DNA from 3 places in the Serratia sp. ID 25-353 genome. Region 2 is predicted to be linked to each of the others. Evidence: predicted binding sites of a transcription regulator. Region 2 holds the regulator's gene; each other region holds the start of a gene.
The links. Region 2 encodes LexA, which represses DNA repair genes until DNA is damaged. Its sites were predicted from a motif close to TNCTGTATGTACATACAGNA; they were not measured.

Region 1 (10,222 bases), 1.7 Mb from region 2:
TGCTGCTCCAGCTGCCGGCGAATCACTTCGCCGGAAACGTGGTGTTTGCGAAACAGCTCGCCGCCCTCACCGGTTTCCATCAGTTCGATAAAGCGCAGTTGGATCGGCCGGTCTTTGATCCAGGCGAGAAAGGCGCCGAGCTGCTGGTGGTTAACGTCGCGCATCAGCACCGCGTTGACTTTGACCTTGCTGAAACCGGCGCTGAAGGCGGCGTCGATGCCGTCCATCACCTGGCGGAACTTATCCTGACCGGTGATGGCGTGAAACTGGCGGGGATCCAGGCTGTCGATGCTGACGTTGATCGCCGTCAGACCGGCGTCACGCCAGGCGGTGACGTCGCGCGCCAGACGGTAGCCATTGGTGGTGACCGCCAGGGTACGGATGGCCGGGTTTTCCCGCACGGCGGCGATGATCTCGGTAAAATCGCGGCGCAGCGAAGGCTCGCCGCCGGTCAGGCGCACCTTTTCGGTGCCCAGTTCGGCGAACGCGCGGCTGACGCGGCGGATTTCATCCAGCGACAGGAAGCTTTTCGGACTGCCGCTCGGCTTGTAGCCATCGGGCAGACAATAGGTGCAACGAAAGTTGCACACGTCGGTGATCGACAAGCGCAGGTAATAGAACTTGCGCTCATAAGCATCAATGAGTTGCGGCACCATAACACCTTTCCAAAGTCGGGAGATGCGAGCGTTTCCCCTCTGCACCCTGGTGGCTGACTTCGCCACGGCCCAGGCACCATATCGTTCCGGATGAACAACGTAGGCGCAGGGGCTAGGAGTTTGATTTCTCTTCCCGCTACCTTGAGTAGCCGGAACGAAACCGTGGTTTTCAGCAGAATTCTAGCGCTAATCGGCAACGATAGCCAACGCGTAAATTCGCTATATAATTGTCTATACATCGTTTTTAGACGCCGCGTATTCAGGTAAACCATGATAAACGTCACTTGCGCGGACGAATTGACCGGAATCACGCAAATGACACTCTTATCGCGTTTTTATGCCGGATCCGCTACCTTATGCGGGCAGTTCAGCCCCTTTGTAAGGAAATTTATGCGTAATCGTACCCTGGCCGATCTCGACCGCGTGGTGGCGTTAGGCGGCGGACACGGCCTGGGCCGTGTGATGTCGGCCCTGTCGTCCTTAGGCTCCCGCCTGACCGGCATCGTCACCACCACCGACAACGGCGGTTCTACCGGCCGCATCCGCCGTTCGGAAGGCGGCATTGCCTGGGGCGATACCCGTAACTGTCTCAACCAGCTGATCACCGAACCGAGCGTCGCCTCGGCGATGTTCGAATACCGCTTCAGCGGCAACGGCGAACTGGCCGGCCACAACCTCGGCAACCTGATGCTAAAAGCGCTGGATCACCTGAGCGTGCGCCCGCTGGAAGCGATCAACCTGGTGCGCAGCCTGCTGAAGGTGGACGCGGCGCTGATCCCGATGTCGGAGCAGCCGGTGGATTTGATGGCGCACGATCACGAAGGCAATCACGTTTACGGTGAAGTGAATGTCGACCAGCTGGCCCATATGCCGCAGGAGCTGATGCTGTCGCCCCCGGTCAGCGCCACGCGCGAAGCGCTGGACGCCATCGCGCAGGCCGACGTGATCCTGATCGGGCCGGGCAGTTTCCTCACCAGCCTGATGCCGCTGCTGCTGCTGGACGATCTCACCCAGGCGCTGCGTCGCAGCAGCGCCAGCATGATCTATATCGGCAATCTCGGCCGCGAGCTGAGCGTGGCCGCCGCGGCGCTGTCGTTAAAGGATAAGCTGACGCTGATGGAAGAGAAGATAGGCCGCCGGATGATCGATGCGCTGATCGTCGGCCCGGCGGTGGACGCCAGTGAAGTGCAGGATCGGGTGGTGATTCAGCAACCGCTGGAAGCGAGCGACATCCCCTACCGCCACGATCGCCAACTGCTGCGCCAGGCGCTGGATCGGGCGCTGGTGGAGCTGGCCGCCCGCCGCTGACCGGATTTAACCATCTCGCCCGCGCAGCCAGGGATTATCGCTGGCTGGGGCGGGATGGCTGACCATATCGATATACAGGTCTTCCACCTCTTTGCGCGCCCAGGGCGTGCGGCGCAAAAACTTCAGGCTGGACTTGATGCTCGGATCGCTGAGGAAGCAGTTGATGCGAATGCGCGCGCCCAGTTCGGACCAACCGTAATGATCCACCAGTTTATTCAGCAGTTGCTCCAGCGTCACGCCGTGCAGCGGATCTTTGGACTGGTGTTGGCTCATGTTCGGTACTCTTCGTGGTCAAATCGAGCCGCACACCATAACAGCTTTGACGCGGCCGACAAGGAATTTTGACGCCCACGGCGCGGGCGCCATCCAACGGTCAGGAAATCGCGATGAACTGCTCGCGCAGCTGGTGGATCTCGTCGCGTAGCGCAGCCGCCTGTTCGAACTCCAGGTTTTGCGCGTGGGTGTACATTTGCGCCTCCAAATCGCGGATTTTCTGATCCAGCGCTTTCGGCGTGAGGTTCTGAAGCGGCGCGCCGCCGTCCAGCGCCTTGCCCTTGCCTTTGCTCTTGGCGCGGTTGACCGGCTGGCCGATCTGCAAAATGTCGCCGATCTTCTTGTTCAGCCCCTGCGGCACGATGCCGTTGGCTTCATTATACGCCTGCTGCTTGGCGCGGCGCCGCTCGGTTTCGCCGATCGCCTTGGCCATCGAATCGGTGATGCGATCGCCATACAGGATCGCCTTGCCGTTCAGGTTACGCGCCGCGCGGCCAATGGTCTGGATCAGCGAACGCTCGGAACGCAGGAAGCCTTCCTTGTCGGCGTCCAGAATCGCCACCAGCGACACCTCAGGCATGTCGAGCCCCTCACGCAACAGGTTGATGCCCACCAGCACGTCGAACTCGCCCAGACGCAGGTCACGGATGATTTCGACCCGTTCCACGGTATCGATGTCCGAGTGCAGGTAGCGCACGCGCTCGCCATGTTCTTCCAGGTATTCGGTCAGGTCTTCTGCCATGCGTTTGGTCAGGGTGGTCACCAGCACGCGCTCGTTGATCGCCGCGCGTTTGCGGATCTCGGAAAGCAGATCGTCCACCTGGGTGCCCACCGGTCGCACTTCCACGATCGGATCCAGCAGCCCGGTCGGCCGCACCACCTGATCGATCAGATCGCCGCCGGATTTCTCCAGCTCATATTTGCCCGGCGTCGCGGAGACATAGATGGTCTGCGGCGCCAGCGCCTCGAACTCCTCGAAGCGCAAGGGGCGGTTGTCCAGCGCCGACGGCAGGCGGAAGCCGTACTCCACCAGCGTTTCTTTACGCGCGCGGTCGCCCTTGAACATCGCGCCGATCTGCGGAATGGTGACGTGGGATTCGTCGACCACCAGCAGGCCGTCCGCCGGCAGGTAGTCGAACAGCGTCGGCGGCGGCTCGCCCTCGCCGCGCCCGGACAGGTAGCGCGAGTAGTTTTCGATGCCCGAGCAGTAACCCAGCTCGTTCATCATCTCCAGATCGAACTGGGTGCGCTGCGTCAGGCGCTGCTCTTCCAGCAGCTTGTTGTTGGCCAGCAGCACCTTGCGGCGGTCCGCCAGATCGACCTTGATCTCTTCCATCGCCTGCATGATCCGCTCACGCGGCGTCACGTAGTGCGATTTCGGGTAGATGGTAAAACGCGGCACCACCTGCTCGATCTGCCCGGTCAGCGGATCGAACAGCGACAGCCGCTCCACTTCTTCATCGAACAGCTCGACGCGCAGCGCCAGCTCGTCCGATTCCGCCGGGTAAATGTCAATCACCTCGCCGCGCACGCGGAAGGTAGCGCGCTGGAAAGCCTGATCGTTGCGGGAGTACTGCAGCTCCGCCAGACGGCGCAAAATGGATCGCTGATCGATGATCATGCCCTGGGTCAGGTGCAGCATCATCTTCAGGTAAAGATCCGGATCGCCCAGGCCGTAGATCGCCGATACCGACGCCACCACCACCACGTCGCGCCGCTCCAGCAGCGCCTTGGTGGCGGACAGGCGCATCTGCTCGATATGCTCGTTCACCGAAGCGTCTTTTTCAATGAAGGTGTCGGAGCTGGGCACGTAGGCTTCCGGCTGGTAGTAGTCGTAGTAGGAGACGAAGTATTCCACCGCATTCTCCGGGAAAAACGCTTTCATCTCGCCGTACAGCTGCGCCGCCAGCGTCTTGTTCGGCGCCAGCACCATGGTCGGCCGATTCAGATCGGCTATCACGTTGGCGATGGTGAATGTCTTGCCCGAACCGGTGACCCCCAGCAGCGTCTGATGTGCCAGGCCGTCTTCCAGCCCCTCTTCCAGCTTGCGGATGGCTTCCGGCTGATCGCCGGCCGGTTTGAACTCGGAATGCAGTTTGAAAAGTTTACTCATTGCTCGGCTACCCTGTGGAGATGCGCGCGCTCAGGCGGCCAGCCGACTCTGCGCCGGACGTGGCCCCTAATTATGGAAAGTGTCGGCGATTTGCGCCAGTGCCCATGATACTGGATATAAAACCAGCTTCAAGCGGATTCGTCGCTGCGCCCGGCACTGCGGCCACGCCGCTGCACCGTGACGTTACAGCCGGGTGACATTTTTATTGTCAATAACAGATTTATCCCCAGAACTTGCCGCGAATTAACTTATTGATAGCACCGCGTCGAAAAATCATACATAGAGACCTGATCAATAACCCTGCGTCTTGATTTTAATTAATATATTGATATATAACACATTTAATAAAAAGACGAGAATGCGGGCAAAGCGAACAGAACCCGCGTCCGCTCTCGCTTTACAGCGTTTTTCTAAATCTAATACACAAGGTTATCCACAGGAATAGTGGATAACTCTCACCGCCCCGCCCGGGGCGGGAGTTACAGAAAGAAAGCTTTTCGCCCTTTACACCCGCTAAAATGGCTTTTTTAGTTATTTTTTCATAAAAATATCGCTTTGTTTATGCCGATTAATACTAAAAATCCCCATTGCCAAAATCGCATCGGCCCCTTTCTCGCGGATCGCTCTTGACGCCGGCGCAATGCCTTGCACCATGCCCTCACCGAAGAGCACCACAAGAGTGCAAAAAACGTCCGGGTTAACTTCCCCGCGTATTTTCGAGCCGCCACGGCAGCGCGCGTCAGGCCTGACGCGTGGTTAACAAGGCGATAACAATCCCCGTTTTCACCCGGCGGTAAAACTGGCCTGAGAGTTGCTTTATCTTCCCGCGCATAAATGCGGCGCGGCAGCATGATGCGCTGCCTGCCGCGACGCGTAATCTCCGCGGCGCTATCGCCCGTAAAAGCGCAAGAACGACACCAAGTCGTCACAAGCGTCGTTTTTAACGACATATTGACTGTCATTCCGTCCACCGCAGACCTTGCTCGGGCTCATCGGACGGAGGGCATTTTGTTCCAGACATTGCCACACTCGGGAAATTCGCCGCGCATGCGGCCTTTGCAGTCCTCGCCAACGAGTGAAACGGGCGTCTATGAGGAGAATGCCAAATGCTGAGACTGAGATCGGTCAATCAATTTTACGGGCAGAACCACACCCTGTGGGACATCAACCTGGAGCTGCCGCGCGGCCAGTGCACCGTGCTGCTCGGCCGCAACGGCGTGGGCAAGACCACGCTGGTCAACTGCATCATGGGGCATGTACCGGTGGTAAGCGGCAGCATGACCTGGCAACCGGCGGATCAGCCGCCGCAAAATCTGCTGCTGCAGCCGATGGAGCGCCGCGCCGCGCTGGGCATCAGCCACGTGCCCCAGGGGCGGCAGCTTTTTTCGCAGCTGAGCGTGGAGGAAAATCTGCAGGTGGCGCAAATGGCCGGGCGCGGCGCCCCTCGCCGCATTCCGCCGCTGATCTACAACCTGTTTCCCCATTTGCGTCAGATGCGCGCGCGCCGCGCCGGCGATCTGTGCGTGGGCGCCCAACGCCAGCTGGCTATTGGTCGGGCGCTGGCTCAGGAGCCGGCGCTGCTGATCCTCGACGAACCGACGGCGGGCGTACCGCCCTCGATCGCCGCCGACATCGGCAACGTGATCCGCCGGCTCAACCGCGAATTGGGCATGACCATTTTACTGGTGGAGCATCAGCTGTCGTTCGTGCGCCGGGTGGCGGACCGCTTCTGCCTGTTGGACAGCGGGCGCACGGTGGCGCACGGCGCGCTGGCGCAGCTGGATGAGGCGTTGATCGGTACCGGGCTGACAGGGCAAGAAGAAGGATGAGGGAGAGAAGCCCCCCTCATGGAGAGTTTACAGCAGGCTGATATCCAGATACTCCCCCAGCGGTGCCCGCTCGGCCTGCGGCAGGTGCGGGATTTCGCCCAGCAGCGGCGCCGGCAGCATACGGCGCAGCGTGGCCAGGTATTCCTGATGCCGCCGCCCCGGCGGCGTCACGTCGTTGGCGATCCAACCGGCCAGCGTCAGCCCCGCCTGTTGCACCGCCTGCGCCGTCAGCACCGCGTGGTTGATGCAGCCCAGTTTGATGCCCACCACCAGGATCACCGGCAGCTGCTCCTGCTGCACCCAGTCGGCGAAGGTGTACTGCGCCGACAGCGGGGTAAACCATCCGCCCGCGCCCTCGACCAGCACCCAGTCGGCGCGCTGCTCCAGCCGGCGCAGGCCGTCGGACAGCCGCGCCGCCTCGATCGGCCGGCCTTCATCGGCGCTGACGATATGCGGCGAGGTCGGTTCGGCAAAAACGTAAGGGTTCACTTCGTCGTAGCGGAGCGCCACGCCGCTGTTGGCCTGCAGCGCCAGCGCGTCGCCGTTGCGCAGCCCCTCGGGGGTCATCTCGCTGCCGGAAGCCACCGGCTTATAACCAGCGCTGCGGTAGCCCGCCCGGTTGGCGGCCTGCAGCAAGGCGCTGCTGGCGACGGTTTTTCCGACCTCGGTGTCGGTGCCGGTCACGAACCAACGTTTAATCACGATAAATCACTCCATAAACCAGATGATAGCTGAGCGGGAACTGCCCCTGCCGACACGGGTAAGCCGCCTGCAGCGCGGCGAGACGGCCGCGCGACATCAGGCCGCCCTCGCGCCCCTGATGCAGGTGCGTGGCCCCGATGCCCTTGAGCGAACGCATCAGCGTCATCACGTCCGGGTAGTTCAGGGTGCGCAGCTCCGTGACCAGCTCGTGTCGGTAGTCAGCACAGGCGGCGCGGATCTGCGCCAGCGGCAGAAAGGCGTTCACGTGGCGCTCGCCGTCCACCTGTTGCCAGGCGTCCCCCAACTCCTGCAGCGATCCCGCCGCCAGCGTGGAAAACAGGATCGCGCCGCCGGGGCGGGTCACGCGATACAGCTCCGCCAGCGCGGCGGGCAGATCGCTGCACCACTGCACCACCAAGCTGCTGAAACAAATGTCCATCGCCGCATCGGGCAGCGGCACCTGTTCGATATCGCCCAGCAAATAATGATGCGCCGCCTGCCGTTGGCGGGCGACGTCCAGCATGCCCGGCGCCAGATCGAGCGCGGTTACCTGCATGCCGCGCTCACGCCACAGACGGCTGAAATAACCGGTGCCGCAGCCGGCATCCAGCAGCCGTTCGCCCGGATGGGCACTCCCCATCCCCAGTAAGCGCTCGCCAACGTCACGCTGCAGCGCGGCGGCGGCGTCGTAGCTGCCGGCGGCACGGCTGAAGGCCGAAGCGACCGCCTGTTTGTTCACCGCGTCATTGGCTGACGTCATGTAATACCTCCAGCAGGCGATCGATGTCCTGCGGCTGATGCGCCGCCGTCAGGGTAATGCGCAGCCGCGCGCCGCCCGGCGGTACCGTCGGTGGGCGGATGGCGCTCACCCACAGCCCGCGCTCGCGCAGGCGGGTCGCCAGATCGAGCGCGCGTTGATTGTCCCCCACCAGCAACGGCTGGATGGCGGTGTCGGAATCCGTCAGGGTTAGCGCCAGCGGCGCCGCGCCCTGGCGGAAACGCCGAATGTTGTCCTGCAGCCGGGCGCGCAGTTCATCGCCCTCTCGAATGCAGGCCAGCGCCGCCTGCAGCGCACAGGCCTGCGCCGGCGGCATCGCGGTGCTGTAGATCAGATGGCGGGCGAACTGCAGCAGATACTCGGCGGTCGCCTCATCGCACAGCACTGCCGCGCCGCTGACGCCGAACGCCTTGCCGAAGGTCGCCACCAGCAGTTCAGGGCGCACGCCCTGCTGCCAGCAGCTGCCGCGGCCTTGCTCGCCGCGCACGCCGACGCCGTGGGCATCGTCCACCATCAGCCAGGCGCCCGCCGCGCGGGTTAAGCGATGCAGTTCCGTCAACGGTGCGCCGTCGCCGTCCATGCTGAACACCCCTTCGGTCACCGCCAGCCGCTGCCCTTCACAGGGTTTGGCCAGCAGATCCGCCAGCGCCTGCGGCTTGTTGTGCTGGAAGCGGCGCAGCTCGGCCGGCGACTGCGCCGCCGCCTCCAGCAGCGAGGCGTGGCTGAGGCGATCGGCTAAAATGCGATCGCCTTTCTGCATCAACGCCGCCAGCACCGCCTGGTTGGCGGCGTAACCGGAGATAAACAGCAGCGCGCGCGGATAGCCGAGCCACGCCGCCAGTTGCTCCTCCAGCGCCTGATGCGCCGCGCTAAAGCCGGTGACATGGCCCGACCCGCCGCTGCCGACGCCATAACGCTGCGCGCCCTGCTGCCAGGCGGCGATTACCCGCGCGTCCTGGCTCAGCCCCAGGTAGTCGTTGCCGGAGAAGTTCAGGTAGAGGCGATCGCCGAGCCGGATCTGGCGGCCATTGCCGCCCTCGGTGGTCTGTCGCCGACGGTAGGCGGCGTTGAGGTGCCGCTCTGCCAGCGCCTGCTCGATGCGTTGTGGCCAGCTCATCACAGCGCCGCGTTGTAAAACTCGGCGGTATCGGCGTTCAGCAGTTGCTTAGCCAGCACTTGCTGTTGCTGATTGTCGCCGTGTTCGGTGGCGGTCTGCTGCGGGTTCAGCCCCAGCTTGCGGAACAGCTGCAGGTCTTTGTCTTCTTCCGGGTTCGGCGTGGTCAGCAGCTTGCAGCCATAGAAGATCGAGTTGGCGCCAGCCATAAAGCACATCGCCTGCGTCTGTTCATTCATCTGTTCACGGCCGGCGGAGAGGCGAACATAAGAGGACGGCATCATGATGCGCGCCACCGCAATAGTGCGGATGAAGTCAAACGGATCGACGTCGTCGTTATCCGCCAGCGGCGTGCCTTTTACCTTCACCAGCATGTTGATCGGCACGCTCTCCGGCGGCTTCGGCAGGTTGGCCAGCTGCACCAGCAGCCCGGCACGGTCGCGCACCGTTTCACCCAGCCCGACGATGCCGCCGGAGCACACTTTGATGCCGGCGTCGCGCACTTTGTCGAGCGTATCCAGGCGTTCCTGGTAGCTGCGGGTGGTGATGATGCTGCCGTAGAACTCCGGCGAGGTATCGAGGTTATGGTTGTAATAATCCAGCCCGGCTTCCGCCAGCCGCTCGGCCTGAGTGCCGTCCAGTGTGCCCAGCGTCATGCAGGTTTCCATGCCCATCGCTTTCACGCCCTGCACCATCTGCTGCAAATAAGGCATATCGCGCTCGTGCGGGTTCTTCCACGCCGCGCCCATGCAAAAACGGGTCGAGCCGTTCGCCTTGGCCTTGCGCGCCGATTCCAGCACCTGCTCGACCTGCATCAACCGCTCCGACTCCAGGCCGGTCTTGTAGCGCGAACTCTGCGGGCAGTATTTGCAGTCTTCCGGACAAGCGCCGGTTTTGATCGACAGCAGTGTGCTGACCTGCACCTGACGCGGGTCGAAGTGTTGGCGGTGTACGGTTTGCGCCTCGAACAGCAGTTCAAGCAGCGGTTTATCAAACAGGGCCTGGGCTTGCCCTACTGTCCAGTGAATGCGGTCGGCCATCATGGCGTCTCCAAAACGAAAAAGTGTCGCCAGTTTAAATATTGTGGATATACTGTCAACCAATCTTAATTCAATTTGGTTTACAAGTATGTCCATCACTGCTTCCGACCTGGCGTTTGACCAACGTCATATCTGGCACCCCTACACCTCCATGAGCCGCCCGTTACCCTGTTACCCGATCGAATCGGCCAGCGGCGTCGAACTGCAGCTGGCGGACGGCCGGCGTCTGGTGGACGGCATGTCCTCCTGGTGGGCGGCGATCCACGGTTACAACCACCCGCGCCTGAATCAGGCCGCCAGCCAGCAGCTGGAGAAGATGTCGCACGTGATGTTCGGCGGTATTACCCATCCGGCCGCCATCTCGCTGTGCCGTCGGTTAGTGGCGATGACGCCGGAAGCGCTGCAGTGC
Region 2 (10,222 bases):
TCACTCCGCCGTTGATGGCGATGGTCAGCGCCGGAAAATCCCGCTTCAGCTGATAAACGCGCGGATAGTCGAGCGGCGGCACTTCGCGGTTTTCTTTCGGGCTGAGGCCTGAGAGCCAGGCCTTGCGCGCGTGGATGGTGAACATATCGCACTCGCCGCGCCCGGCGACGGTTTGGATAAAGTCGCACAGGAAGGCGTAGCTGTCCTGATCGTCGATGCCAATGCGGGTCTTCACCGTCACCGGGATCGACACCACGTCGCGCATCGCCTTGATGCAGTCGGCGACCAGCGTCGCCTGCCCCATCAGACAGGCGCCGAACATGCCGTTTTGCACGCGATCGGATGGGCAGCCAACGTTGAGGTTAATCTCGTCGTAACCGCGCTGCTCCGCCAGTTTGGCGCAGTGCGCCAGCGCGGCCGGATCGCTGCCGCCCAGCTGCAGCGCCACCGGATGCTCTTCTTCGCTGTAGGCCAGGTAGTCGCCCTTACCGTGAATGATCGCGCCGGTGGTCACCATTTCGGTGTACAGCAACGTTTCCTGGGTCAGCAGGCGGTGGAAGTAACGGCAATGACGATCGGTCCAGTCGAGCATCGGCGCGATGGAGAAACGATTGGCGGCGTAGGTTGGGGCGTGGTTGTCTTTCGTCATGCTGAGTTACTGGCTACCTGAGTCTGTCTGGGTTCAACGAACGGCGCGCGGCCGCAAACGGCTATTATAACGACAATCGGCGCCGTTGGGAAAACCGCCTTTGCTTCCCCCTATTCCAACGCGCGGATAATCCGGCACGGCTGCCCCAGCGCCAGCACATTGGCCGGGATGTCGCCGGTCACTATGCTGCCCGCACCGATAGTCGTGCCGTCGCCGATGGTCACGCCCGGCAAGATCACCACGTTACCGCCGATCCACACGTTGCTGCCGATGGAAACTGGCTGCGCCGAGGTGCGGAAAGGAAAAGCCGGGTCACCGGTAAAGCGTTCACCGGCCTTCAGCGGATGACTCGGCGTGTAGATTTGCACGTTGGGGCCGATCAGCGTGTTGTCGCCGATGGTGATGGTATTGCAGTCGAGGAACACCGCATTGACGTTGATAAAACAGTTCTTGCCGATGCGGACATGCTGCCCGTAGTCGCACCAGAACGGTGTTTCGATCCAACTCGCCTCCCCCCAGGCGCCGAACAGCTCACCGAGCAGGCGGTTTTTCTCGTCCGCCTGATGCGAATCCAGCGCCCCCAGGCTTTTGGTCAACGCCCTGGCCCGATGGTACATAGCAATCAGTTCTTCATCGCGGCTGTTGTACTCCAGGCCGCTTAACAGCTTCTCTCTTTCCGTCATCACACAAGGCTCCTGCTCATCACGCGGGTGAAACGCGTTATACCGCTCTCGTCCGCTGCTCTCCAGCGCTAAAATCGGCAACGTTGATTTGCCGCCCGCCTGCGGGGAAAAGTTGTGATGCATCTCTCTTTTAGCGCACTCAGCGCGCCTTTCCCTGCGCAATCCTCAGGGGAAAAGGGGGCAACTCTCGGCGATTCGCCGTAATCATGGTAAAATCGGCTTTTTTACGTACCGGGATATTTGCGATGAACTCAACCACCCAGGAAAAGCTGCTGGCGCAGGCGGAACGCCTCTGCCAACAACGCAATGTGCGATTGACGCCGCAACGGCTGGAAGTGCTGCGTCTGATGACTCAGCAACCCGGTGCAATCAGCGCTTATGACCTGCTCGATCTGCTGCGCGTCGCCGAACCGCAGGCCAAGCCGCCGACGGTCTATCGCGCGCTGGATTTTCTGCTGGAACAAGGATTTATCCATAGAGTGGAGTCCGCCAACAGCTACGTGCTGTGTCACCATTTCGAACAGCCGATGCATACGTCCGCACTGTTTATCTGCGACCGCTGCGGCCAGGTGACCGAACGCACTACCGAAGGCGTAGAAGAAACGCTGCAGAAGCTGGCGCAGGAAGCCGGATTTGCGCTGCGGCACAGCGTGGTGGAAGCGCACGGTCTGTGCGCCGGCTGCGTGGAGGTTGAGGCGTGCGACAGCAAGCATGACTGCGCCGAACACGATCACAGCATCGCCATCAAGAAGAAGTAAGACGAAGTCAGGTACCTCCCTGTACCTGCGGCCGGAACGCCAGAGGATGAGAGCGACGCCGGCCTGCGCTGGGCAAGCCGCCTTCAATGGCGGCCCTGCAGATTACCAGCGGTGTTTGGTGTGATCTTCCCAGGCTTTCACCTCTTTTTCGGCCGCCTCTTTCTGGTAACCGTAGCGCTCCTGGATTTTGCCGACCAGCTGTTCGCGTTTCCCTTCGATGACTGTCAGATCGTCATCGGTCAGCTTGCCCCATTTTTCCTTCACTTTGCCTTTAAGCTGCTTCCAGTTACCGTCGGCTTGATCTTTATTCATAGTCTCTCCGTTAACCTGTGGTGAATCAGTGATCCCTGTCGCCGGTCGGGGTTAACCAGAAATTTTTCTGGCCGATACTCCCTTCACCTTAAGGAATATCGCTCCCATTCATTCGCCAGCCACATGATTCATTCTAGTTAAATATGGAAATAAAAAAGCCAAATATCAGAATAAAAAACCATTAAGAAACAAAATAAAAACAAAAAACGCTAATAAACAACAAGCTAACGCAAAAATGCCAGGGTTGAAAACATGTAAGCAAAAGTGAACAAAAACATAAATAAAATTAATAAATAACCCAGCACAGCGTCCGTTCTAGCGAGCGGTAAACCAGCTGCCGCGCACCTGATGACGATGCCAAATCCAGCCCAACGCCAGGCCGCGCAGCGCCAGAAACACCGCCAGCGCCAGCCAAAGCCCGTGGTTGCCAAACAGCGGTATGCTAAACAGCGCCAGGCCGTATCCCACCGCGGCCACCGCCATGCTGTTGCGCATCTCGGCGCCGCGCGTGGCGCCGATAAACATGCCGTCCAGCAAATAGCACCATACCCCGACCAGCGGCAGAATGACCTGCCACGGTAAATAGTGGGCGGCCAACGCACGCAGCTCCGGCAAGGAGGTCAACGCCGCCACGATCTGCTGGCCGGTAACGGCATACGCCAGGCCAAAGGCCAACGCGACCAGCCCCGCCTGTCTGCAGGCCGCATGCCACACCTTGCGCAGTTGGCTGTCGTCCCGGGCACCGTAGGCGTGGCCCGAATGGGCCTCCACCGCATAAGCGAAGCCGTCGAGCGCATAGGCGGTGAACGTCAGCAGATTCATCAATACCGCATTGACCGCCACCACCTCGCTTCCCAGGCGAGCGCCGAAAATGGTCAGCGACGCAAAGCACAGTTGCAGCAACAGTGAACGCAGCATGATGTCGCGGTTGAGCGCCAGTAGCCGACGCAGATCGCCACGCCAGGCCTGGCGCAGCATCGGCAGGGTAATACCGCGCAGGCGCATCACCCGCCACGCCAGCCACAGGCCGAGCAGCAGCGTGGCGTATTCGGCGATGGCGGTTGCCGCCGCTGCCCCCCGCACGTTCCAGCCCAGGCCCATCACCAGCCAGATATCCAGCACGATGTTCAGCAGGTTGCCGACGATCAGCAGGATCACCGGCGCGCGCACATACTGCACGCCGAGCAGCCAACCCAACAGCACCAGATTAGCCAGCGCCGCCGGGGCGCTCAGCCAGCGGATTTCAAGAAAACGCCGCGCCTGTTCCAGCACCTCGCCATTGCCACCGACGATCTGCAGCGCCAGTTCGATCAGCGGATACCGCAGCAGGACGATCGCCACCCCGGCCAGCAGCGCCAGCACCAGCGGTTGCATAAAGGCGCGCGCCAGCGCCTGCGGGTTCTGTGCCCCCAGCGCCTGCGCCGCCAGACCGGTGGTGCTCATGCGCAGGAACAACAGCAGCATGAACAGGAAGCTGGTCGCCACCGCGCCGATCGCGACGCCCCCCAGGTAGATCGGGCTGTCGAGGTGGCCGATCACCGCAGTGTCCACCAACCCGAGCAGCGGTACGGTGATATTGGAAAAAATCATCGGCAGGGCCAGGCGCCACAGGGCTTTATCGGTGTCGCTGGTGAAGGCGGAAATCAAGCGCATGATGAGACGTTCCCGTAGCAGTGGCGAAGGGCAAAATCAGAAACAAAAACGCCCCAGAACAGGGGCGATTGATACAAGAGGCGGCACTGAGGGGGCAGCGATTAAATCCAGTCGCCGTTGCGGATCACGCCGACCGCCAGCCCTTCGATAGTGAAATTCTGCTGACGCAGATCGACCACAATCGGTTGGAATTCGTTGTTCTCCGGCAGCAGCTCGACCACGTTGCCGTGTTTTTTCAGGCGCTTGACCGTCACTTCGTCTTCGATGCGCGCCACCACGACCTGGCCGTTGCGCACGTCTTGGGTTTTATGCACCGCCAGCAGATCGCCGTCCAGAATGCCGATGTCGCGCATCGACATGCCGTTCACCCGCAGCAGGAAATCGGCGCTCGGTTTAAACAGGGAAGGATCAACCTGGTAGTGCCCTTCGATGTGCTGCTGCGCCAGCAGCGGCTCGCCGGCGGCGACGCGGCCGATCAGCGGCAGCCCTTCTTCTTCTTCCATCAGCAGGCGGATACCGCGCGAGGCACCGGAGACGATTTCGATCACGCCTTTGCGTGCCAGCGCCTTCAGGTGTTCTTCGGCGGCGTTAGGCGAACGGAACCCCAGACGCATCGCGATCTCGGCACGCGTTGGCGGCATGCCCGTTTGCGAAATATGATCGCGAATCAGATCGTAGACCTCTTGCTGTCTGGTAGTTAGTGCTTTCATTCCGCCCCCTGTTTGTTTATACAGTCTTGCTGTGAGTATATACAGGTAAGCGCGGATTGGGAACCGAAGAATAAATAAAAATCAGTCAGTAGGCGCCTTTCGTCAGCCAAAATGCTGCCATAAGACCGTGCCCCAAACGAACAGCGCCAGCACGATCGCCAGTGACACCGCCGCCGATCCCATGTCCTTGGCCCGGCCGGACAGCTCGTGATGTTCGCTGCCGATCCGATCCACCACCGCCTCGATCGCGCTGTTCAGGATCTCGACGATCATCACCAGCGCTACCGATCCGATCAATAAAATGCGCGCTATCGCACCCACATCCAGCCAGACAGCCAGTATGATAGCCAGAAGGGTGACCACCAGTTCCTGGCGGAACGCCGCTTCGTGTTGCCAGGCGGCGGAAAGCCCTTTATAGGAATAGCCGGCGGCCTTGATGATGCGGGTCAGTCCGGTTGCTTGGTTTGCCATGTTTTCGTGCCTTTCTCAGAGGTCGGTCATAATAAAAAGAGTCTAGAACAGTCCGCGCTGACGGCTCTCGGTTTTCGAACACCACAGATCTGCTACCCAGTTTCTGGTATGCTTGCGGCGCATTGCTAACAAGAGGCTTCACGTTGTTATGTCAGGTTGGCGTAAAATTTATTATAAAATATTGAATTTACCACTTAAATTGTTGGTAAGAAGTAAGGTCATCCCTTCAGATCCGGTTACCGAGCTAGGGTTGGATCCCTCACGGCCGATTCTGTATGTTTTACCTTACAATTCCAAGGCGGATTTGCTGACGCTGCGCACCCAGTGCCTGGCGCAGGATCTGCCCGATCCGCTCAACTCGCTGGAGATCGACGGCACCGTGCTGCCGAGCTACGTGTTCATTCACGACGGCCCGCGCGTGTTCCGCTATTACACCCCGAAAGAAGAGTCGGTAAAGCTGTTCCACGACTATCTGGATCTGCATCGCAGCAATCCGGATCTCGACATTCAGATGCTGCCGGTTTCGGTGATGTTCGGCCGCTCGCCGGGCCGCGAAGGCCACGGCACGCCGCACCTGCGTCTGTTGAATGGCGTGCAGAAATTCTTCGCCGTGCTGTGGCTCGGCCGCGACAGCTTCGTGCGTTTCTCCAACACCGTTTCGCTGCGCCGCATGGCCACCGAGCACGGCACGGATAAAACCATCGCGCAGAAACTGGCGCGCGTGGCGCGCATGCACTTCTCGCGTCAGCGCCTGGCCGCGGTAGGCCCGAGCCTGCCGGCCCGTCAGGATCTGTTCAACAAGCTGTTGGCGTCCAAAGCGATCGAAAAAGCGGTCGAGGACGAGGCCCGCAGCAAGAAGATCTCGCACGAGAAAGCCCAGCAGAACGCCATCGCGCTGATGGAAGAGATCGCCGCCGATTTCTCCTACGAAACCGTGCGCCTGTCCGACCGCGTGCTGAGCTGGACCTGGAACCGGTTGTATCAGGGCATCAACGTCACCAACGCCGAGCGCGTGCGCCAACTGGCGCAGGACGGCCACGAGATCGTCTACGTGCCCTGCCACCGCAGCCACATGGACTATCTGCTGCTGTCCTACGTGTTGTATCACCAGGGCCTGGTGCCGCCACACATCGCCGCCGGCATCAACCTCAACTTCTGGCCGGCCGGCCCGATCTTCCGTCGCCTGGGCGCGTTCTTCATCCGCCGCACCTTCAAGGGCAACAAGCTCTACTCGACGGTGTTCCGCGAATACCTCGGCGAGCTGTTCACCCGCGGTTACTCGGTGGAATACTTCGTGGAAGGCGGCCGTTCCCGCACCGGGCGCCTGCTGGAACCGAAGACCGGCACCCTGTCGATGACCATCCAGGCGATGCTGCGCGGCGGCACCCGTCCGATCACGCTGGTGCCGATCTACATCGGTTACGAGCACGTGATGGAAGTGGGCACCTATGCCAAAGAGCTGCGTGGCGCCACCAAGGAAAAAGAGAGCCTGCTGCAAATGCTGCGCGGCCTGCGCAAGCTGCGCAATCTGGGCCAGGGTTACGTCAACTTCGGCGAACCGCTGCCATTGACGGCTTACCTCAACCAGAACGTGCCGCAGTGGCGCGAGTCGATCGATCCGATCGAAGCCCAGCGCCCAAGCTGGCTGACGCCGACGGTCAACGATCTGGCCGGCCAGATCATGGTGCGTATCAACAACGCCGCCGCGGCCAACGCCATGAACCTGTGTTCCACCGCGCTGCTGGCCTCGCGCCAGCGTTCGCTGACCCGCGAACAGCTGGTCGAACAGCTGGAGTGCTACCTGCAGCTGATGCGCAATGCGCCTTACGCGCGTGACGTCACCGTGCCGACGCAAACGCCGGACGAGCTGCTGGATCACGCGCTGAACATGAACAAGTTCGAGGTGGAAAAGGACAACATCGGCGACATCATCATCCTGCCGCGTGAGCAGGCGGTGCTGATGACCTATTACCGTAACAACATCCACCACCTGCTGGTGCTGCCGTCGCTGATCGCCAGCATCGTAATGCATCACCGCCGGGTGTCGCGCGCCGAGCTGCTGCGCCAGATCGGCATGATCTACCCGATGCTGAAAGCCGAGCTGTTCCTGCATAACGACAAGGAACAGCTGCCGGAGGTGCTGCGGCCGATGATTGACGAGCTGATCCGTCAACAGTTGATCTGCGACAAAGGCGACGAGCTGGTGCTGAACCCGGCACGCATTCGCCCGCTGCAGCTGCTGGCCGCCGGGGTGCGCGAAACCCTGCAACGCTACGCCATCACCATGTCGATCCTCAGCGCTAACCCGAGCATCAACCGCGGCGCGCTGGAGAAAGAGAGCCGCATCATGGCGCAACGTCTGTCGGTGCTGCACGGCATCAACGCGCCGGAGTTCTTCGACAAGGCGGTGTTCTCCACCCTGGTGGCGACGCTGCGCGAAGAAGGCTATATCAACGACAGCGGCGATGCGATCCGCGAGCACACCCTCGAGGTGTACAACATGCTGAGCGATCTGATCACGCCGGAAATCAAGCTGACCATCGAAAGCGTCAACATGCCGGAAGAGACCAACGTCCTGCCGCAGGCCGATGCGGAAGAAGAGCAAGACGAGTGATTTCACCCGGCGCGGAAATACAAAAGGCACCCCACGGGGTGCCTTTTTTCTTGCGAAGAGGAATCGTTACGCCGGCAGATAGCTCAGCGCGATGCCGATAAATACCACCAGCCCGACATAGTTGTTCTGCAGGAAGGCCTTGAAACAGGCCTCGCGCTCGCGGCCGGCGATCTGTTTCTGCTGGTGAATGAACAGCGCGCCCGCCAGCAGCAGCGACCAGTAAAACGCCCCGCCGAGCTGCGCCAGATAACCGACCCACACCAGCAGCAGCAGCGTCGCGAACTGCAGCAGCCCGACGATCAGCTTGTCATAACGGCCGAACAGGATAGCGGTGGATTTGATGCCGATCTTCAGGTCATCGTCACGATCGACCATCGCATACAGCGTGTCGTAGGCCACCGTCCAGCAGATGTTGGCCAGCAGCAGCAGCCAGCAGCTGAGCGGCAGCGATTCGCTGACCGCCGCATAACCCATCGGAATGCCCCAGCCGAACGCGGCGCCCAGCACGAACTGCGGCAGGTTGGTCACCCGCTTCATGAACGGATACATCCAGGCCAGCGCCAGCGCCGCCAGCGACAGCCAGATGGTCATCGCATTGAGCGTCAACACCAGGCAGAACGAGATCAGCACCAGCACCACGAACAGCACCTTGGCCTCTTTCGCGCTCACCCGGCCGCTCGGCATCGGCCGCCCGGCGGTGCGTTTCACGTAGCCGTCCACCGCGCGATCGGCGTAGTCATTCACTACGCAGCCGGCGGCGCGCATCAGGAACACGCCGAGCACGAACACCAACAAAATCGACAGCGGCGGCACGCCTTTCCCGGCCAGCCACAGCGCCCACAGCGTCGGCCACAGCAGCAACAGCGTGCCGATCGGTTTATCAATGCGCATCAAATGGCTGTAAGCCCGCCATTTACTTTGAGTCACGCTTCCCTCCAAGGTCTTGCTCTCCTCTCTTATGCAGGAACCGCTGAATACAGCGGTGAAGCCGGTAAAAACAGTTCGGTCAGCAACAGCGGTTTGCCCGCCAGCCGCAGCCGTGAACGGCGCGCCCACAGCGCGTCCTGTCGGCCGATATGGATATAGTCGCGGGTCAGCTCGCCGCTGCTGAACAGGTAGCGCCCCAGCGGCAGCGTGCCCAGATCCACCAGCGCCTGGTCGGGGCCGGTCAGCGTATTTTCCGGGATCACCGTGCGCCCCAGCAGCCAGGGCTGGTTGTCGCCCAGCAGCACCACTTCGCGCAGCCAATAGCGTGGGCTGTCGGGCAGGTGATTCGCCTCATCGCCCAACGCCTCGCGCGTGACGAAACATTCGCGCTGCGGTTCGACGCGCACCTGGGCGCAATGGCGTTCAAATCGGCGGGTCATGGAGCCTAACTCCATCAGCCAGTCGCTGACGGCGGCGGGCGCCGGAGGATCCTGTTCGGACAGCCACTCCAGCGGCGGCAGGATGGAATCCCTGATGCCAGACATTGCTTTACTCCTCGCCTGAGCCACGACCGGTACGGCGCGACAGACGATACAAACTGTTAACAGGCCCCCATTGTAGCGCAGAAATACGAAAGCGGCAGGCTGATTCGTGGCGAAAACGGCGGTGGCTTCCGCCGGAAAAACCGGGCTCCTGTCATCTTTTTGCCATCCGCGTTCTCTATCTTCGTTCCCCGGCACGATGCCGATTCTGTGATCGCCTGCAAAGTTTCATCTTTGTCGCGTTGTTTTATCTACGCGCGTAGATACTCTGACACCGCAGCGTTGAATCGCCATGCGTCCGACATCATTTGTCGGCACACCTTTGTTGCCGGCACCAGGGAAACCATCTTTAACCGCGCCCCTCAAGGCGCAGCACAAAAGAGGATAGCACTGCCATGAGCGAAACAACGCTTGCCACTCCACAGACCGCCGACACGCTGGCGGCCGATGAACGTCTGGCAACCAAAGAGGGGCGCAGCCAATTTTGGCGCGCCACCTTCTCCTGCTGGCTCGGCACCGCCATGGAATACGTCGATTTCGCGCTGTACGGCCTGGCGGCCGGCATGGTGTTCGGCGACGTGTTCTTCCCCGAGGCCACGCCGCTGGTCGCCCTGCTGGCCAGCTTCGCCACCTACTCCGTCGGCTTCATCGCGCGGCCGATCGGGGCGCTGGTGTTCGGCTGGATCGGCGATCGCAAAGGCCGCCGCGTGGTGCTGATCACCACCGTGGCGCTGATGGGCGTTTCCACCACGCTGATCGGCCTGATCCCGTCCTATGCGCAAATCGGCGTTTGGGCGCCCACCTGCCTGGTGATCCTGCGCTTCGCGCAGGGGTTCGGCGCCGGCGCAGAGCTGTCCGGCGGCGCGGTGATGCTGGCGGAATACGCGCCGGCCAAACAGCGCG
Region 3 (10,222 bases), 1.5 Mb from region 2:
CGAATCGCTGATGCCCTGGCGGACATGACGCTCGACCGCCTGCAGCACGGCCCGATCCTCCTGTCGCTCGGCGAAACCGCTCAGCGCTTCGAGCGTGTGCAGGATGTGAGCGGTCAGGCTGCTGCGGCGCAGCGTCGCGGGATCGACGTATTCGGCGGCGAAACCGCTGCGATAGGCGTTGATCTTGTTGTAATGGGTGAAGGCATCGTATTCCGGCGCGATCGGCGAGCGGTGTTGCAACAGAAAATCAGCCAGCAGGCGGCAGTAACCGACCAGCAGCACGGCGTGCGCGAGGCGCAGCGGCGTATCGCAGATGCGGATCTCCACCGTGCCCAGCTCCGGTTTTGGCCGCGCATCCCAGTAAATATCCTTGACGCTTTCAATCACGCCGGCGGCGTTCAGCCGTTCGTAGTAGGCGTTGAATTCGCGCCAGCTGTAGATGTGTTCCAGGCATCCGTAGTTGGGGAAGGAATTCTGCGCGCTGAAACGGGAGCTGGCAAAGTGCGTGTCGACGCCCTGATACAGCGGCGACGAGGCGCTGAGCGCGATCAGCTGCGGAAAATAGGGCGTCAGCGCATGGCACAGGTACATCGCCTCGTCCCCGTCGTTGACGCCGAGGTGAATGTGTTGGCCGAACACGCAGGCCAGCTTGGAGAGGTAGCCAAAGCGGCTGGCCAACTGCCTGTAGCGCGCGCTGTCGCTGATGACCTGCTTGCGCCAGTCGTTGCTCAGGTGGCGGCCACCGCCGCAGACGTCACAGCCCAGGCGCTGCGCGCTGCGCCGGACGGTATGGGTCAGGGCGCGTAGTTCGGCGTGCAGCTCACCGAGATCGCGGTGCACCGAGCTGTTCAGCTCCACCATCGATTTGGTGAGCTCATGTTTGACGCGCCGGCGGTCGCCGACCGCGCTGATCACCCGATCGGCCCGATCCGTAAGATCGTAGTGCTCGTCATCGACCAGCTGCAGCTCTATTTCAGTGCCGATGGAGAGCCTTTGCGAACGTTTGAATGTGAGCGGCATGGTGCCTCCTTCCTGCAAGAACGGCATAAAGATAAGTATATGCCTCGGCGAGGGGGACAACGCTTTGTGTTTTATATTTGTTTTTTCGAATATGAAGGTGGTATCTTCACGAGCGATTTGTGAAGAAGATAAGGTTAACGGGAGTGCGACATGACGTCATTGACGCCGCTGAAGTTGTTTAAAAACCTGTCGGACGAGACGCGTCTGACGCTGGTGCTGTTGCTGCGACACGCCGGCGAGCTGTGCGTGTGCGAGTTGTCGGGCGCATTGGCGCTGCCGCAACCCAAAATTTCAAGGCATCTGGCGATGTTGCGTGAAAGCGGGCTGTTGCTCGATCGGCGCGATGGCAAGTGGATACATTATCGCCTGTCACCGCATATGCCGGCCTGGACGGCGGGGATTATTGAGCAGGCTTATCAGTGCCGGCCAGAACAGATGATGGCGTTGGCGCAACGCGTAGCGAAAGGCTGCCCGTAACGGTAAAAAATTTGCGCAAACACATTTGAAAAAACATATATGTTAATTTGAAGAGGCAGTGAGACGGCGATGATAGTGGCAGGGACGATCTTTATTCTGACGTTGGCCTTGGTGATCTGGCAACCGAGAGGGCTGGGCATCGGCTGGAGCGCAGCGTTCGGCGCGGGATTGGCATTACTGAGCGGCGTGGTGCACGTCGGCGATATTCCCGTGGTGTGGCAGATAGTCTGGAATGCGACTGCAACCTTTATCGCCGTCATCATCATCAGCCTGCTGCTGGATGAGAGCGGCTTCTTTGCCTGGACCGCCTTGCACGTCGCGCGCTGGGGCAACGGCAAAGGCCGATGGCTGTTTACCTACATGCTGCTGCTGGGGGCCGTGGTGGCGGCGCTGTTCGCGAACGACGGCGCCGCGTTAATCCTTACGCCGATCGTGATCGCCATGCTGTCGGCGCTCGGCTTTCGCCCTGCGGCGGTGCTGGCTTTCGTCATGGCGGCGGGCTTTATCGCCGATACCGCCAGCCTGCCGCTGGTGGTGTCCAATCTGGTGAATATCGTTTCGGCGGATTTCTTCCGGCTGGGCTTTACGGAGTATGCGGCGGTGATGGTGCCGGTCAACCTTGCCGCCGTGGCGGCGACCCTGGTGATGTTGCATCTGTTCTTTCGCAAGGATATTCCGCGGCGCTACGCGTTGACGCGTTTACCCATACCCCAAGAAGCGATTCGCGATCGTGCGACTTTCCGAACCGGCTGGGCGGTATTGGCACTGTTGCTGATTGGCTTCTTCGCCCTGGAGCCGTTCGGTGTGCCGGTAAGTTTGGTCGCTGCTTGCGGCGCGCTGATTCTGTTGGCGGTGGCGAAACGTGGACGGACGATCAATACCGGTAAAGTGCTGCGCGGGGCACCCTGGCAGATCGTGATTTTCTCGCTGGGCATGTATCTGGTGGTCTACGGGCTGCGCAACGCCGGCTTGACCGAACTGCTTTCCGGCGTGTTGGACGTGCTGGCGCGGCAGGGGCTATGGACGGCGACGCTCGGCACCGGCTTCCTGAGCGCGTTTCTCTCTTCCGTCATGAATAACATGCCAACGGTGCTGGTGGGGGCGTTGTCAATCGACGGCAGCAGTGCGGAAGGCGTCATCAAGCAGGCGATGATTTACGCCAACGTCATCGGCAGCGATCTCGGCCCCAAAATCACCCCGATCGGCAGCCTGGCCACGTTGCTGTGGCTGCATGTGTTGGCAAGGAAGAACATCGTCATTACCTGGGGCTATTATTTCCGCGTGGGGCTGGTGATGACGCTGCCGATCCTGTTCGTCACCCTGGCCGCGCTGGCGCTGCGGCTGTCCGTTTTACCCTAACCGGAGAAACTGTCATGAGCAGTATCAAGATTTATCACAACCCGGCTTGCGGCACGTCGCGCAACACGTTGGCGCTGATCCGCAACAGCGGCGCTGAGCCCGAGGTGATTTTGTATCTGGAAACGCCTCCCAGCCGCGAACGGTTGGTTGCGCTACTGGCCGAGATGGGCATGACACCGCGCGCGTTGCTGCGTAAAAACGTCGAGCCTTACGCCGAGTTGAAACTGGACGAGACCGGTTGGAACGATGAGCAACTGATCGACTTCATGCTGCAACAGCCGATCCTGATCAATCGACCCATTGTGGTGACACCGCTCGGCACGCGTCTGTGCCGGCCATCGGAGGCGGTGTTGGATATTCTGCCGGATCCGCAGCGCGGGGCCTTCAGCAAAGAGGATGGGGAGCCGGTGATCGATGCGCAGGGCCGCAGGATAACCAAAGGCTGATCGCTGCGGCCCTGCGCCCTGGCAAAATCAGTGCAGTTCGGCGCCGCTGCGATCGGCCAGCGCTTCCAGCAGCGGGGCGGAAGGCACGAAGAACAGGGTGCCGCTCACCGCGTGGCTGAAATCGAGCAGCCGATCGTAGTTGCCGGCCGGGCGGCCGATGAACATGTTTTCCAGCATCTGCTCGATCGGCTGCGGGGAGCGCGCATAGCCGATAAAGTAGGTGCCGAATTCGCGCAGGCCGGGGCGACCGAACGGCATGTTGTCGCGCAGAATTTTCACCTCGTTGCCTTGCTCGTCGGTGATGGTGGTCAGCGAACTGTGCGATGACGACGGTTTGACCGCTTCATCCAGCTCGATGTTGGACTGCTTATGGCGGCCGATGATCTTCTCCTGCGTTTCCACGCTGAGCGAATTCCAGCCCTGCATATCGTGCAGGTATTTTTGCACCAGCACATAGCTGCCGCCGCTGAACGCCGCGTCTTCGTCGCCGATCACCGTATAGTCGAAGGCTTCGTGCCCCTCCGGGTTCTCCGTGCCGTCGACGAAGCCAATCATGGCGCGCTGATCGAAGTAACGGAAGCCGTGCACCTCTTCGACCACCGTCACGGCGTCGCCGAGCTTGCCGACCAGCTGCGAGGCCAGTTCGAAACACAGATCCATTTCATCAGCGCGGATATGCAGCAGGATGTCGCCGGGCGTGGCGACGGCGACGCGTTCCCCGCTGCCGATCGGGCTGAACGGATGCAACTGGCGAGGGCGCGGCGCGCCAAACAGCGTATCCCAGGCTTCGGAGCCGAAGCCGCAGACGCAGGTGAGGTTGCCCGCCGGCGCGCGTTTGCCGACCGAACGTACCACGGCGGCGATGTCGCCGCACCAGGCGCGCACCGCCGCCAGATGGGCGGGAACGGGCGACAGGGTGGCGACGATGAAGATGGCATGGCGCGTCACCGGCGTGAATACGGCTTGCGGCGGATTGTTATTTGCATTCATTGCATTCGGCTCCAGTGTGTTCGGGTGAAATCAATCAGATCAAATTAAAGTGCTCGTCGGGTTTCATCGGCGGCGGCAGCGGGCTTTGGTCGTTCATTTCCAGCAGGTTGCGCTCGATGGTGTTGCACATGGCGTTTAACGGCAGATGGTTGGCCGACACGCCGAATGGATCTTCCAGCTCTTCGGCCAGCGAGTCCCAGGATAAGAAGGTATAGGAAATGAACACCGAAACAAACGGTGTCATGTAATGCAGATCGGTCACCAGGGCAAAAGGCAGCAGGCTGCAGAACAGGTAAACGGTGCGCTGCAGGATCAGGGTATAGGCGAACGGCACCGGCGTGCTGGCGAGCCGTTCGCAGCCGCCGAGGGCGTGGGACAGCTCGCTCAGCTTGTTGTCGAGCAGCTCGAAGGTGATGTCGCTCAACAGCCCCCGTCGGCGCAGCTTGCCGATCTCCTGGCCCAACATCAGCAGGATGCGGTTGGTCGGCATCGGGCTGGCGATCACCTCCGCCAGCTCTTTACTGCTGAGATTGTGGTACAGATCGGCGGTCGGGTCGGTGGCGCGCAGCTGATGCTTCAGGCTCCAGCTGAAGGCGATCAGCAGCTTGGCGACCTTCTGATGCACCGCCGGTTCGTCCGGCAGCAGGCTTTTGATCTGACGCAGCAGGGAGCGCTCGGTAATCAGCAGCGAGCCCCACAGGTTGCGCGCTTCGACAAAGCGGCTGTAGCCGGCGTTATTGCGAAAGCCGAGAAAAATGGCGATGGCGATACCCAGCAGGCTGAACGGCGCGATGGTTAAATGCACGCCGAGCTGTTCGTACCATTGATAGCTGATCACCGCCACTATCGACATCAGCACGTTCAGCGACAGGCGAAAGGTGATCTTTGACAGCACGGAACCGTGCCAGGCGAACAGGCGAAAAAACCAGTTCTGATTCGGGCGAATGATCATGACGTGGGTGCTTCCTGGTGTCCTGCTATTGAGAATAGTCGATTCTTATCCGGCGGCGTTAGGCCGCCGTCGTCGATGGCCAGAGCCGCTGCGGGTGCGTATAGACGGTGGCGCGCCCCGGCTTGCTGAAGCCCACCAGCGTCAGGTTGCTGCGTTCGGCTACTTCCACCGCCAGGCGGGTGGCGGCGGAAACGGCGAACAGGATCTCGACGCCGCACATGGCGGATTTTTGCACCATTTCATAGCTGGCGCGGCTCGACACCAGCGCTGCCCCTTGTGACCAGGCCTGTTGGCTGCGGTAACCCAGCAGTTTGTCGAGCGCCACGTGGCGCCCAACGTCTTCACATCCGCCGCTGAGCGCGCCGTCCGGCTGGATCCAGGCCGCCGCGTGGGTGCAGCCGGTCAATTTCCCCACCGTTTGCACCTCCTGCAGCTGCGCCAACGCTCGGTCGAGCAGGGCCAAATCGAAGCGTTGCGTGAAGGGCAGCGGCGCGATGGGGTGGGCGACCTCCTGCAGCTGCTCCACCCCGCAGACGCCGCAGCCGGTGCGGCCGGCCAGGCTGCGGCGCTTCTCTTTCAGCTGCATAAAGCGGCGGCTCGAGAGTTCCACATGCACTTCAATGCCGTTGCAGGCCGGCTGTTGACGGATATCGTAGATATCGTCGGGGGAGGCGATGATGCCTTCGGACAGCGAAAAACCGATGGCGAAGGCCGCCAGATCTTTCGGCGTCGCCATCATCACCACGTGGGAAATGCCGTTGTACACCAGGGCGACCGGCACTTCTTCCGCCAGCCAATCCTGCTGCGCCTGAGCCAGATCGTTGCGCTGCCAGACCGCGTGGCGCGACAGGCATTCCTGTTTGATATCGTCGGTTTCTGCGAGGAGTAGGTGCTTATTCATAACGTTCTCGTGACCGTCGGTGACGAGGCGCCGACGGGAGTGAATTCTTATTAGCAGGTGTGGGGATTATACAGGATCCTGATCCCGCTCGTGTAGGGAATGACACCCTGCCGGCGACCCCACCAGGTTATCCACAGTTTTGGTGGATAACGTGTGTGCAAGGGGCGGTGAAACGCTTAGCAGGCGTAAAAAAAAATCGTTCAGAAAATTATTATATTACGCGGGAAAGCGCGATCTGCAGGGGGATTGGGGGTTGCACGCATTCGCGTTTTGTTTATTCTTTACTGTATAAACATACAGTTTGGTTGTGATTATGCTGAGCAATTCAAGGTTGTATGCTTTTTCACCAGGTGAACCCCTGACGTTACCGCTGTTTGCCGATCGCGTGGCCTGCGGCTTTCCTTCCCCGGCGCAGGACTATGTCGAGAGCAGGCTGGACATCGGCAAGCTGCTGGTGCGGCACCCCAACGCCACCTACTTCGTGCGCGCCAGCGGCGAGATGGAGCGTGCAGGATGGATCAGGCACTACCGACAGATTAAGAAACTGAGTATCCGAGAAACAGCAGACGCGACAGGCTACAGTACTTCCCAAGTTTGTCGCATTCAGGCCTTCTATAAAGAAAGAAGTTGAGACTGATTAAAAAGCAGCCTTAATGTACAATAATTTTCGATATCCAAACTGACCCCATGAACAATCAATGAGTTAGAGGTAAAAGATGATTTCATACAAAAAAACCATACCTGCTCTTGTCATATTCGCTTTATCTAATGCTGTGGCATATGCGAATGATTTCGACAAATCAAACGAAGCGATGGCAATTTCAGCAATAGGTTTTTCTGGCTCAAATGCTCGTGTTGCACATGATGTTTGTGGGGCAACCAATGAGAAAATTGATAAATATAAAAAACAAATAAAAGACTCATTAACTAGAACATTAAAGTATGAACAGTCAGGATTCGATACGCATTGGGATAATGGTTGGAAAAATGCTGATTTTTTGGTTAAGTCATTAAGTAATGATGAAGCCTATAAAAAAGAATATTGCCGAGAGGTTTTAGATGGAATTAATAATCCTGAAATGAATTAAGGATTATTCCTTATTCGGGGTTCTACGCCGGAACTCCAGATTTTTCCGTCCGCTAAAATTATCCTCGGTTGAGCAGCTTTATACCGTCAGCTCGCAGTGGACCATCAGGGGAAATGTGGCGGTACAGCGTTTGTCGGGTTATCCCAAGCTCCTGGCATAACGTACTGACTTTCGTCTCTGGCCGTCCCATTGATGCCATTGCCAGTCGCAATTTTATTGGCGTCATTTTGTAAGGCCGTCCGCCGTTCCTCCCGTGAGGCAAGGCCTGCCGCTGTTCTTTGCGGCGCTGTACGCAGCAGAGACCGAGGGCCGCGCGCGACTGGCTCGACACCCGCTTAGTCCCGCCCTCTGGTCAAATGCAGGCTGACGTGTACAGCCTGCAGGCAGAGGATTTCGTCTGGCAACCGGTATCGCCCGCCGTCGGCGCCGTTCGCAATGACAATCCCTCACTCATCCTGCCCATCGATACGCCAACGGTCTGAGTGCCGCATTATCCACAGTTTTGGTGGGTATCATGTGTGTAAACACACGCGAAGAATGCCAAAAGCTGCAGGAAAAATCACTCAGAAAATTATTATATTACGCGGGAAAGCGCGATCCGCAGGGGGATTGGGGGTTGCACGCGTTCGCGTTTTGTTTATGCTTTACTGTATAAATATACAGTTTGGTTATGATTATGCTGAGCAATTCAAGGTTGTATGCTTTTTCACCAGGTGAACCCCTGACGTTACCGCTGTTTGCCGATCGCGTGGCCTGCGGCTTTCCTTCCCCGGCGCAGGACTATGTCGAGAGCAGGCTGGATATCGGCAAGCTGCTGGTGCGGCACCCCAACGCCACCTATTTCGTGCGCGCCAGCGGCGAATCGATGATCGACGGCAATATCCAGGACGGCGATCTGCTGATCGTCGACAGCGCCCTGACGCCGGAGCACGGCAATATCGTGATCGCCGCGGTGGACGGCGAATTCACCGTCAAAAAACTGCAGCGCCACCCCGACGTGCGGCTGTTGCCGATGAATCCCGCCTACGCGCCGATCGTGTTCGACGACGAGGCGCAGCTGGAGATCTTCGGCGTGGTGACCTTTATCGTCTACGCGGCGCGGTGACTTCGGCCCTTTTTTTCATTTTTTTTCTGCCCGATCTTTTCGTTGGCGTGACCTCTCTACTGAGTTTCCAGTTCAATACACTCAGGGGAATCCTTCATGGCCATAAAAAACAAGAACGGCGCAGGGCGTACGTTCACATCAGCCAAACGCATTACCGGGAAACGCGTCGCTATCGGGATAGGATGCGCACTATCGGGCATGCTCACCTCCGCGATGGCAGCACCCGGTGCGTCGGCACCACCCTCGGCGGTCGAACAGCCCGCTATCCTTTCCTTCGCCATTCCCGCCGGTGATCTGGCGCCCGCCTTGCAGACGGCGGCCGCTAAGGCCGCCGTGATAGTGATTTTCACGCCCGAACAGACGCGTGGAAAAAGCACCGCGGGCCTGCAGGGACATTATCGTCTCACCGACGCGTTCGATACGCTGTTGGCGGGCAGCGGATTGCGCGCTCAGCAAACTGCGCAGGGATATCGGTTGGTCGACGCCGGGCCGGTTCAGCCGTTGACGATACCGGAACTGTCGGTGGTCGGCGGTTTGTCCGACAGCGTCGCCGCCGGCCGTTCGGTGCTGGATAAAGAAGACATCGAACGCGTACAGGCCGATAACATCGCCAGCCTGCTCGATCGTCTGCCCGGGGTAGGGATGGCGGGATCGCCGCGCCCGGGGGGCCAAAGCCTGAATATCTGGGGCATGGGCGACATGGAAGATGTGAAGGTGGTGCTGGACGGCGCGCCGAAGGGATTTGAGAAATATCGGCAGGGTTCGGTATTCATTGAACCCGAATTGCTGAAAAAGGTTGAGGTCGATAAGGGGCCGCACAATCTGTTGAACGGCAATGGCGGCTTTGGCGGGACCATTACGCTGGAGACCAAAGATGCCGGGGATATGCTGCTGCCGGGCGAAGATTTTGGCGGCTTGCTGAAGTACAGCTACCACACCAACGATCGCCAGGGCATTTACAGCGGTGCGTTGTACGGCCGTACGCCGGAAGGATTCGCCGACGGTTTGATCTACATGAGCAAGCGTGACGGCGGTAACCTGAAGCGACCTGACGGCACGCGCTTTGCCTATTCCGCCAACGATCAGGCTTCCTACCTGTTAAAAACCAATATTTATCTGAGCGAGGCGCAAACCCTGACGCTGTCGGCGATGCGTTCGGACTCCGATGGCTGGCAGCCTTTTGCCGCCAAGCGGGACGATATCGCTGCGCCCAGCCAGGCGGATATCGATAAATATGGCCGGGAAGAAGCGTGGCGCCGCATTCTGGTGTATCGCGACCAGACGGACACTAATTACTCGGTGAAATGGAATCTGGCGCCGGAAGCGCAGCCGTTGCTGAATCTGACGCTGTCTTATGCCTATTCGAAGACAGAGCAGCATGACAAGCGGCCGGATTCCGCGTCAAAGTTCAGCTATCTCGGTACGCTGGGCAATGAAAGCTGGGTGAACTATACCGATCGGCAGTTTGACGTCAGCAATGAAAGCCGTTTCGCCAGCGGGCCGCTGGAGCACAAGCTGTTGCTCGGCGCGCGTTGGCATAAACATCAGCGCGATACCCTGATGTATTACCCCTCGCAGGTGAAAAACGCCAGTTACAACTACGGCTATTTCCAACCGTATTATATGCCGGCGGGCGAACAGGAAACCCGCAGCGTTTATCTGCAGGATGCGGTCAGCTTCGGCAGCCTGACCGTGACGCCGGGCGTGCGTTACGATCATGTGACCAATACCGGGCAACCGAACCGGGCGCCGCGCTATAACGACAGCGATCCGCTTGTGGGCCATGATTACAGCAGCGTGACCTATACCGGCTGGTCGCCGCATTTGGGCGTGATGTGGAAAGCGACGTCGAATCTGTCCCTGTTTGCCGACGTTAGCCGCACC

Region 1: uvrB (excinuclease ABC subunit UvrB) is a predicted target of LexA. The motif match lies at 4,459-4,478, and genes of this name have one in related genera.
Region 3: umuD (translesion error-prone DNA polymerase V autoproteolytic subunit) is a predicted target of LexA. The motif match lies at 7,879-7,898, and genes of this name have one in related genera.

What each region holds. Positions count from the first base shown of each region.
Region 1 is NZ_CM139236.1:2,926,007-2,936,228, forward strand. It holds gene moaA (GTP 3',8-cyclase MoaA) at 1-656, opposite strand, end outside; molybdenum cofactor riboswitch at 643-787, opposite strand; gene yvcK (uridine diphosphate-N-acetylglucosamine-binding protein YvcK) at 1,047-1,964, shown strand; gene ACYF6X_RS14135 (VF530 family protein) at 1,971-2,237, opposite strand; gene uvrB (excinuclease ABC subunit UvrB) at 2,338-4,350, opposite strand; gene ACYF6X_RS14145 (hypothetical protein) at 4,882-5,004, opposite strand; gene ACYF6X_RS14150 (ATP-binding cassette domain-containing protein) at 5,457-6,179, shown strand; gene bioD (dethiobiotin synthase) at 6,207-6,881, opposite strand; gene bioC (malonyl-ACP O-methyltransferase BioC) at 6,874-7,641, opposite strand; gene bioF (8-amino-7-oxononanoate synthase) at 7,625-8,776, opposite strand; gene bioB (biotin synthase BioB) at 8,776-9,813, opposite strand; gene bioA (adenosylmethionine--8-amino-7-oxononanoate transaminase) at 9,902-10,222, shown strand, end outside.
Region 2 is NZ_CM139236.1:4,606,697-4,616,918, forward strand. It holds gene dusA (tRNA dihydrouridine(20/20a) synthase DusA) at 1-649, opposite strand, end outside; gene ACYF6X_RS22100 (sugar O-acetyltransferase) at 760-1,332, opposite strand; gene zur (zinc uptake transcriptional repressor Zur) at 1,578-2,090, shown strand; gene ACYF6X_RS22110 (CsbD family protein) at 2,193-2,402, opposite strand; gene dinF (MATE family efflux transporter DinF) at 2,718-4,055, opposite strand; gene lexA (transcriptional repressor LexA) at 4,157-4,765, opposite strand; gene ACYF6X_RS22125 (diacylglycerol kinase) at 4,868-5,236, opposite strand; gene plsB (glycerol-3-phosphate 1-O-acyltransferase PlsB) at 5,385-7,850, shown strand; gene ubiA (4-hydroxybenzoate octaprenyltransferase) at 7,917-8,789, opposite strand; gene ubiC (chorismate lyase) at 8,807-9,322, opposite strand; gene ACYF6X_RS22145 (MFS transporter) at 9,715-10,222, shown strand, end outside.
Region 3 is NZ_CM139236.1:1,052,578-1,062,799, forward strand. It holds gene ACYF6X_RS05035 (YbdK family carboxylate-amine ligase) at 1-1,020, opposite strand, end outside; gene ACYF6X_RS05040 (metalloregulator ArsR/SmtB family transcription factor) at 1,171-1,497, shown strand; gene ACYF6X_RS05045 (arsenic transporter) at 1,567-2,856, shown strand; gene arsC (glutaredoxin-dependent arsenate reductase) at 2,871-3,302, shown strand; gene ACYF6X_RS05055 (Dyp-type peroxidase) at 3,330-4,292, opposite strand; gene ACYF6X_RS05060 (bestrophin family protein) at 4,327-5,244, opposite strand; gene fdhD (formate dehydrogenase accessory sulfurtransferase FdhD) at 5,303-6,145, opposite strand; partial or broken gene ACYF6X_RS05070 (S24/S26 family peptidase) at 6,459-6,644, shown strand; gene ACYF6X_RS05075 (hypothetical protein) at 6,862-7,233, shown strand; partial or broken gene ACYF6X_RS05080 (SOS response-associated peptidase family protein) at 7,536-7,715, shown strand; gene umuD (translesion error-prone DNA polymerase V autoproteolytic subunit) at 7,904-8,338, shown strand; gene ACYF6X_RS05090 (TonB-dependent receptor) at 8,435-10,222, shown strand, end outside.